DNA from 2 places in the Mycobacterium sp. NPDC006124 genome. Region 1 is predicted to be linked to the other one. Evidence: predicted binding sites of a transcription regulator. Region 1 holds the regulator's gene; the other holds the start of a gene.
What was found. Region 1 encodes LexA, which represses DNA repair genes until DNA is damaged. Its sites were predicted from a motif close to CGAACANNTGTTCG; they were not measured.
Positions count from the first base shown of each region.

Region 1 (4,639 bases):
ATCTACGGCGGGACCACCGAGATCATGAAGGAGATCATCGGCCGCAGCCTGGGTGTCTAGCGCACTTTCCTGCACCGTGTTGGGCCGGCCCGTTGGCGCGACACATGCCCCGACGGGTTGGATATCCCTCAAGATGGACGTCGGCTGACGCAAAGTTGACGCACGCGGAACTCACGGGAGTCCGGCGCAACTCGTTGGGGAGGACACGCAATGACGGGGCTTGGAACCCGGCTCGGCAGGACGATCGGACGCGCAGGCGTCGTCGTCGTCGCGGTGATGGGTGCGGTGCTGCTCGTCGCACCCCTCGCGGCGGCCACGCCCGAGGGCGACGCCGACTCCGCGATCACCCAGGCCTGGGACGCCGGCGGGGGTCCGACCGGACCCCTCGGCGTCAAGGACGGCGGCGTGTATCCGGCGGGTGCCGGCTTCGGCCAGAACTTCGCCGGCGGCAAGATCTTCTTCACCCCTGAAACCGGTGCGCATGCCATGACCGGCGCAATCCTCGACGAGTATCAGGCGTTGGGCGGGCCGGCCGACGGCGACCTCGGCTTTCCGACCATCGACGAAGGGGACGGCAAGGCACCGGGAAGCCGGAACACGACCTTCAGCGCGGCCGATCGTCCGGTGATCTTCTGGACTCCCGACACGGGTGCGCACGTGGTGCGCGGCGCGGTCAACTCCGCGTGGGACAAGCTGGGCGGTTCGGCCGGGGTGCTCGGCGTCCCCACCGACGACGAGACCTACCGCGGCGACGAGATTGGCCAAACCTTCACCGGCGGCCAGATCACCTGGAACCGCAAGACCAACGCCTTCACCACCGTTCCGCCGGAGCTGGCCGACCAACTCGCCGGGCTGGAGATTCCCGGGGACGTGACGACGGCCATCGCCACGGCGCGCAGGGCAGCGGGCGGTCCGCTGGGGCCGCTGGGCGCCTCCGACGGCGACCAGTACGCCATCGGGTCCGACGGCGCCGGCCAGAACTTCGCGGGCGGCAAGATCTACTACAGCCCCGCGACGGGCGCCAACGTCCTGACCGGACAGGTACTGGCCAAGTACGAAAGCGTGGGCGGGCCCGAGGGTGACCTCGGATTCCCCACCGGCGACGAAACCGACGGTGGTCTGGCGCCCATGAGCAAGGTCGCCAGCTTCGCTGCCGCGGACAAGCCGGTGATCTTCTGGACGCCCGACTTCGGCGCGGTGATCGTGCGGGGGGCGATGAACGCGGCCTGGACGAAGCTCGGTGGCGCCACGGGGCAGCTGGGCGCTCCGACGGCCGACCAGAGCGTCGACGGCGACGTCGTCACCCAGAAGTTCAGCGGCGGTGCCGTCTCGTGGAACAAGACGACCAACGAGTTCACCACCGAGCCGGCCAGCCTGCAGTCTCAGCTCAAGGGGCTCGAGGTGCCCGGTGCCACGTCGCCGGAGGCGTCGGCCGCCCCCGCCGCGAGCTCGGACGGCGGGTCCGGGTGGTTCCGGCCCAACGTGTGGTGGCTGCTGGGCATCGTGCCGGTGCTGATCCTGATCGGGGTGGTGGCGGCCGCCGTGCTGCTGAACCGCCGCCGCCATGACCGCGCCTCGCGCGACGAGTTCGACGACGATTACGACGACGATTACGACGAGGACGACTACCTGGAGGAACACTCCGGACCCATCCCCGTGGGCGAGCACGGCGCCGACTCGGAGGGGCGACGCAGCAGCTGGGCGATGCCCGCCGATGAGCACGGGGACGGTTCCCCGACGGCCGACGGGGAGACCCACGACGGCTTCGTAGCCGATCTGTCGGACGACCAGGACGCCATCGACACCGCCCCGACACCGATCGTCGCGACGACCGGGGACGAACCCGAGGCGCCGTGGTTCTCCGATCTGGACGAGCCTGATTCCGTCACCACCGCCGATCCCGTCATCATGGTCGAGCCCGTCGTCGAGGAGCCCGTCGTGGACGATGAGGCGCAGCCCGAACCGGAATTCGACAGTGGCCCGCCCAGCGGTCGGCATGCGGCCATCCACCTCGCGGAGCCGGTGGTGGCCGAGCCGTCGCTGCGACTCGCCCGAGGTGACCGTGACGCCCCCTCCGGGTATCCGATCAAGGCCGATACCAAGACGGGCCTGTATTGGACACCGGGCAGCGGCGGGTACGACGACGTCGAACCCGAGATATGGTTCGCCAGTGAGGAATTCGCGCTGACGAACGGTTTCGCCAAGGGCTAGCGGTGAGCTAGACCTTGCGGATCACGGTGACCACCTTGCCGAGGATGGCTGCGTCGTTGCCGGGAATCGGGTCGAAGGCCGGGTTGTGCGGCATCAACCACACCTGGCCGCTCGTGCGTTTGAAGGTCTTGACGGTGGCCTCGCCGTCGATCATGGCCGCCACGATGTCGCCGTTGTCGGCGACGTTCTGCTGACGGATCACGACCCAGTCACCATCGCAGATCGCTGCGTCGACCATCGATTCGCCGACCACCTTCAGCAGGAACAAGGAACCCTCGCCGACGAGTTCACGCGGCAGTGGGAAGACGTCTTCGACGGCTTCCTCGGCCAGGATCGGTCCGCCGGCCGCGATGCGGCCCAAGACTGGCACGAACGTCGGTACGGGCAGTGCGTCGGACCCGGCGACGTCGGTGGTGACCGTGGCGGGAGGCTGCCGCGACGGATCGTCGACCGCGCGGACGTCGACGGCGCGGGGCCGGTTCGCGTCGCGACGTAGGTAGCCCTTGCGCTCCAGCGTGCGGAGTTGGTGGGCGACCGACGACGTCGAGGTCAAACCGACGGCGTCGCCGATCTCGCGGATGCTGGGCGGATATCCACGGGTCATCACCGACGTGCGGATGACCTCCAGGATGGTGCGCTGACGTTCGGTCAGAACCGTGTCGTTGCTGTCGCTCATGGCGCCGAATGTAGTCGCCCCACGGCACGGAATCAAACATGTGTTCGACGCGTGTCGCGCTCCAGTCGTCACGCGCGGACTTGTCGGTGGGTCCCGCTACGGTTTGCAACAGTTCGATCACGTGTTCTAGTCATCGAACACCTGAGCGATTAACATTCGAACACAAGAGCGAACCGAGACCCACTGGAAAGGCCCGCGAGATGACGATCATCACCCGAGAAGACCCCACCGACCTCGTCGTGCGGCCCATGCGGCCGGTGCGGCGTACCTCGCCTGGTGCGCGGCGCGGTCCGCAGCCGCACCGGCCCGCGGGTACGCCCATCGACTACCGGGGCACCGGTGTCCTGATGTCACGGGCGTCCCACCGCCGCAAGAAGGTCACCCCGCTGGCGACCGTGTTGCTGGCACTCGTCGCGGCCGCCATCACGGTGTGGCTCGGACTCGTTGCGGAGATGGCGGCCCCGGAGTCGCCCGCCACCACCCCGCCGCGGCTCGCCGTGGTGCAGGTCCAGGCCGGCGAATCGCTGGAGCAGCTGGCCCAGCGCATTGCCCCCGACGCCTCGGTGGGTGCGGTGGTCGACGAGATCCGCGACCTCAACGAGTTGAAGACGGCCGCGGTCGACGCCGGGCAGACGCTCATCGCGCCGGTTGGGTGATCCCCGGCATGCGCCGTCAATATCGCTGCCGTGCAACGGTAGGCTCGTATGCGACCGGAGTAGGTTCGTGCGGCGAAGGAGCGGAGATGCACTGTCCGTTCTGCCGTCATCCCGATTCGCGGGTGGTGGATTCGCGCGAAGCCGATGAGGGCCAGGCGATTCGACGCCGCCGGTCCTGCCCGGAGTGTGGCCGTCGGTTCACCACCGTCGAGACCGCCGTCCTCGCGGTCGTCAAGCGCAGCGGTGTCACCGAACCGTTCAGCCGCGAAAAGGTCATCAAGGGTGTGCGACGCGCCTGCCAGGGCCGCGACGTCGACGACGACGCCCTGAACCTGTTGGCCCAGCAGGTGGAGGATGCCGTGCGTGCCGCCGGTTCGCCGGAGATCCCCAGCAACGAGGTGGGTTTGGCCATTCTCGGCCCGCTTCGCGACCTGGACGAAGTGGCCTACTTGCGCTTCGCGTCGGTCTACCGGTCGTTCTCGTCGGCGGCAGACTTCGAACGCGAGATCGAGGCGCTGCGCGCCCACCGGGGCGTGGCGTCGACCTGACGTCCTAGTCGAGTCGGCGTACGCCGTCGTCGACGACCCGGCCGGCGACCGTCACCCAGCCGTCTGCGCTCCACCCCGTCCGAAGCTCCGAACCCTTGCCTTGGGTGATGATCAGGTCGCGGCCGAGACGGTCGGTGATGCGGACCGCGCCGGCGCCGGTGGCCTCGTCCTCCGGAATGCCCAGGTCGCTGGCGAACATTCGCGAACGGATCCGTCCCTCGCCTTCGTCGACCCACGCCCAGATGTAGTGCTCGACCGCGTCGCGGTAGTCGTCGGGATCGGCGGCAAGCACCTCGTCGACCGAGCCCATGTCGTAGATCGCGAAGTCGGGCGCCCAGTCCGCGCGCGCACTGACCGCGGTGAACTCGCCGTCGGCGTACCGGTCGTAGGCCACCGGCACCACCCCCGCGGGTACCTGAAGCGTGTTGACGGGAGTGCCGCGTTCCTTCAGCCACCACGACGCACCCACCGTCGGGTGTCCCGCGAAGGGGAGTTCCACCGTCGGGGTGAAGACGTGCGCCGTCGTGGTCGTCGCGTCCGCCGATGGC
Region 1 covers NZ_JBEXUA010000001.1:642,083-646,721, forward strand. Annotated here, with positions in the region: gene ABZ195_RS03045 (acyl-CoA dehydrogenase family protein) at 1-60, shown strand, start outside; gene ABZ195_RS03050 (hypothetical protein) at 211-2,211, shown strand; gene lexA (transcriptional repressor LexA) at 2,219-2,887, opposite strand; gene ABZ195_RS03060 (LysM peptidoglycan-binding domain-containing protein) at 3,088-3,543, shown strand; gene nrdR (transcriptional regulator NrdR) at 3,630-4,091, shown strand; gene ABZ195_RS03070 (PhzF family phenazine biosynthesis protein) at 4,096-4,639, opposite strand, start outside.

Region 2 (4,639 bases), on a different contig from region 1:
ACGCGGTCAACGGCGTCGCCGCCCTGCACTCGGATCTGCTGAAGCAGAGCGTGCTGAAGGACTTCTACGAATTGTGGCCGGAACGGTTCTCCAACAAGACCAACGGCGTCACGCCGCGTCGCTTCCTGGCCCTGTCCAATCCCGGTCTGCGGTCGCTGCTGGACTCCACCATCGGCGACGGCTGGCTGACCGACCTCGATCGCCTGCGCGGACTCGAGGCCTTCGCCGACGACGCCGAGTTCCGCCAGCAGTGGCGAGAGGTCAAGCGCGCCAACAAGGCCCGGCTGTCCAATTTCCTGCAGACCACCACGGGCGTTCGACTCGACCCCAGCTGGATGTTCGACATCCAGGTCAAGCGCATCCACGAGTACAAGCGCCAGCACCTGTCGGTTCTGCACATCATCAGGCAGTACTTCCGGCTGAAGATGGATCCGACGCTCGAGGTCGCCCCGCGCGCCTACGTGTTCGGCGGCAAGGCCGCCCCGGGGTACTTCATGGCCAAGCGAATCATCAAGCTGATCAACGCCGTTGGCGAGACGGTCAACAACGACCCGGACGTCAACAAGTTCATGAAGGTGGTGTTCGTCCCCAACTTCAACGTCCAGAACGCCCACCTCATCTACCCGGCGGCCAACCTGTCCGAGCAGATCTCCACGGCCGGCAAGGAGGCCTCCGGCACGGGCAACATGAAGTTCATGATGAACGGCGCCCTGACCATCGGCACGCTGGACGGCGCCAACGTCGAGATCCGCCAGGAGGCCGGACCGGAGAACTTCTTCCTCTTCGGCCTGACCGAGGACGAGGTCGAGAAGGTCAAGCACGAGGGGTATCGCCCGATGTCCTACGTCGAGGGCAACGACGAGCTCATGACCGTGCTCGGGTTGATCTCCTCGGGGCAGTTCTCCCATGGCGACGTCGAAGTGTTCCGGCCCCTGGTGGACAACCTGACCAAGGATGACCCGTTCCTGGTGCTGGCCGACTACGCCGCTTACGTCGACTGCCAGGACCAGGTGGCCGCGGCGTGGCAGGACCCCGACGCCTGGTCGCACATGTCCATCCTCAACACCGCGCGCAGCGGCAAGTTCTCCTCGGACCGGGCGATCGCGCAGTACTGCGACGAGATCTGGAACGTGGGGCCGGTGACCGTCGAGGTCTGACGGTCAGTTCCCGGGGGTGGGCTCGCCGGCCGCCTGCACGATCGTCGCGGACGGCGCCGGCGCGCCCAGGCGGGCAGCGACGAAGTCGGCGGCCTGGTCGGCCATCCCGTTGAACTTGTAGGAGCTGTGGGCGGAGCGGTCGAGTCCGCCGGGGAAGCACACCGGGTCACCGGTGGCGCACAGCTGGATGGTCTTGGCCGTGTACTGGTCGCCGATCGCGATCGGCGGGGCGGAGTGGTCCACCAGGCCCAGGAACCAGTCGTCCGGCGTGCCGAACAAGGCGACGGCCGCGACGTGGGATGCGACCGATGCGGGCATCGGGCCGGTCAGTCCGGCCGGCAGCGTGAAGCCGGCGGGCACGACGCTGGAGGTGGTGTAGCCGGCGACCGCCGCGCCTTGGGAGTATCCGCCCAGGACGATCTTGGTCGACGGGCACTGGTTGGCGATCGTCTGAATCTCGTTGCTGGCGTCGACGATTCCGTCGACGGCGCGGCCGAAGTCGAGCGAGGCCGGGTAGTTGACGGCGTAGACGTCGACGGCCTTGCCGGGCAGACGTGCGGTCAGCGAGTCCACGAACGCCTGTCCGACGGCGCCGACGCCGGGGCCCTCGAAGGTGCCTCGGGCGAAGACGACCTCGACGGCGGCACAGGAGTCGTCGGCGGCGTTGGCGGTCGCGGTGGGGCCGACGACGGAGCCGACGGTCACCGCACCCACGGCCAGCGCGCCGAAGACGGCCTTCTTCGCGGCGCGCGCAACTGCGGTCCCCGTGCGTGCCAGGTGTGGTGTGGTCATGAGCTCGTCCCGTCCGTGCCGGCCATCGCTCTGGTAGAGGTGGCTTCTGGCTGCTACAAGCGTCGGACGGGGCCTGTCGATACCAGACCTCGGAGGTGATGTGCGTCACCCCGGTGTCGACTGCGTCACGGCGTCGGCACGCCGAGAGTTTGGTGATGACGTAACGTGGTTATGCCTGCTAAGTATTCGACCCGTCGCGATCAGGAGCCACACCGATGCCCTCAGTGAAGAACACGTTGTCCGCCGTTGCGGTCGCGGCCGGGTTGGCCACGGCGGCGCTGGGCGTGGGGGCGGCCGTCGCCGTCGCCGATCCCCCGCCGCCGGACATGTCGGTCGGCGAGGTACCGCCCCCCAACGCCCCGCCGAAGACCGCCGAGTTCTGGGACGGCGAGCCCGTCGTGTGGACGCACATGTGGGGTGGCCGATGGGGCGTGTGGAAGAACGATCAGTTCATCACGCTGTCGTCGAACATCAACACCGGCGGCGGCTAGACGCAACCAGCGTGAGTCGGCGCAGTTGGAGCATTCCGCTTTCCCATTAGGCCAGTGAATTGCGCTGAGCGGCAACATGACCCATTGTCGGACAGCCATACCGCGATGGCGTCGCACGGACATGGCTCACCACCTCACTCGCGTCCACCGAACCGCCTGTCCACTACCAGAATGATGGCCTTCGTGCGCGAATCATCCACAGACCAGAATTGATCAACAACCCTGTGTGACAACAATTTCGGGCTCATGCCATGTCGGTGGGTCGTACTAATGTTCGAGTGTGAGTTCGGATCGGGTCATCGCGGCGGTTACCTCGTTGGTGGCTGCCGTCGCCGACCTCGCCGAGCTGGACTGCGACCAGTTCACCCACCGCGAATTAGTCGAACTGCTCGGTGAACTCGAGACCGCGACTTGGCAGCTGCCGGTGGTGGGGCACCGGGTGATCGCCCGGCTGCAACGCGAAGCCTCCCCGACGGAACTGGGCGCGAAGTCGTTGGGGTCGGTGTTGACCCAACGGTTGCGGATCTCCGGTCGCGAAGCCCGCCGCCGGCTCACCGAGGCCGAAGACCTTGGGCCGCGGACCACGCTCAACGGTGAGGCGTTGGCCCCGAAGCTGGCACCCACCGCCCACGCGCAAGCCCGCGGAGCGGTGGGACCCGAACACATCACCGTCATCACGGGGTTCCTGGACCGGCTGCCGACCTGGGTGGATCCCGAGGTGCGGGACCTCTCGGAGAAGACGTTGGTGACGATCGGATCGTCCACCGGTCCGGAGGAGTTGCGCCGCGCTGCGGACAAGCTTGCTACCGCGATCGACCAGGACGGTTCGGAACCCGACGACTCCGACCGCGCCCGGAAACGATTCCTGCGATTGGGGCCGCAGCAGGCCGACGGGATGAGCCGGCTCACCGGGCTACTCGGCCCCGAAGCCCGGGCGGTCGTCGAACCGATCTTGGCGAAATTGGCGGCGCCGGGGATGTGCAACCCCGCCGATCACGAACCCCGCACCTCCGGCACCCCGTCCCAAGAACAAATCGACACCGACGACCGCAGCGTCGGGCAACGCAACCACGACGCACTCATCGCCATCGGACGCTCTGTTCTGTCATCCGGGGAACTCGGTCAGCACAACGGGTTACCCGTCACCGTCATCGTGTCCACCACCCTGCAGGATTTGGAATCCGGGGCCGGGTCCGGGGTCACCGGGGGTGGGTCACTGCTGCCCATGGCGGATCTGATCCGGATGGCATCCCACGCCCACCACTACCTGGCGGTGTTCGACGAGCACACCAATCAAGCCCTCTACCTCGGTCGGACGAAGAGGTTGGCCTCGGCAGCCCAACGAATCGTCCTGCACGCCCGCGATCGCGGCTGCACCAAACCCGGCTGCACCGTCCCCGGATACGGCACCCAGGTCCACCACATGACCGGCTGGGCCCACAACGGACAGACCGACATCGACGACGTCACCCTGGCCTGCGGCGGGGACAACCGCCTCGCCGAAACCGGCTGGACCGTTCAACTAGAAGACGGGGTCGTTCAGTGGATCCCACCCCCGCAACTCGACGTCGGCCAAACCCGAATCAACTACCTCCACCACCCCGAGCGACTCCTCACACCTGACGACGAGAGCGCGGCGTGATTCGCTCCGGGCGGGCTGAACTCAGCCTTGCTCGGCGGGCAGCGGCGCGCCAACCGGCGCCGGTGAGGCCTGCGGTTGGCCCGCGAGGCTGTCCACGACGGGACGCTGATCGGGGCAGTAGTAGTTGATGCCGGCCGACAGGAATTGGTAGATCGCCTGCTCGGAGGTCCCCCGCGGCAGGTTGGTCTTGAGGAACACCGCCGCTTCGTTGGCGTTGGCGTCGAGCCCGGTCCGCAGCCGCTTGCACTCGATCTTGCCGATCCAGGCGTTGTAGTCCTTGGGCCCGTAGATCCCGTAGACGTGCAATTCGTTGGCGAAGTCGGTGTCCGGATCGGCATTCGCCGGGGCCACCGCGCCCATCACCATCGTGCACGCCGCAAGTGCGGAAACCAGTCCAGTACGCGTCAAGGCCTTCATAGCCGGGTCCCTATCGTTCGATCTCTAAAGTACTGCGCATCAGCATGATCCGGAATGTCTGGATCACGCGGTGAAGCGGTTGTGCGGGAGGTCACGTTCGTGCGGCGTGATCACCGCACACCGTGATTCCACACCATACA
Region 2 covers NZ_JBEXUA010000004.1:98,523-103,161, forward strand. Annotated here, with positions in the region: gene ABZ195_RS10080 (glycogen/starch/alpha-glucan phosphorylase) at 1-1,157, shown strand, start outside; gene ABZ195_RS10085 (cutinase family protein) at 1,161-1,949, opposite strand; gene ABZ195_RS10090 (hypothetical protein) at 2,165-2,440, shown strand; gene ABZ195_RS10095 (HNH endonuclease signature motif containing protein) at 2,721-4,082, shown strand; gene ABZ195_RS10100 (DUF732 domain-containing protein) at 4,104-4,448, opposite strand.
Region 2: the regulator LexA is predicted to act here: its motif matches at 2,704-2,717, upstream of ABZ195_RS10095 (HNH endonuclease signature motif containing protein).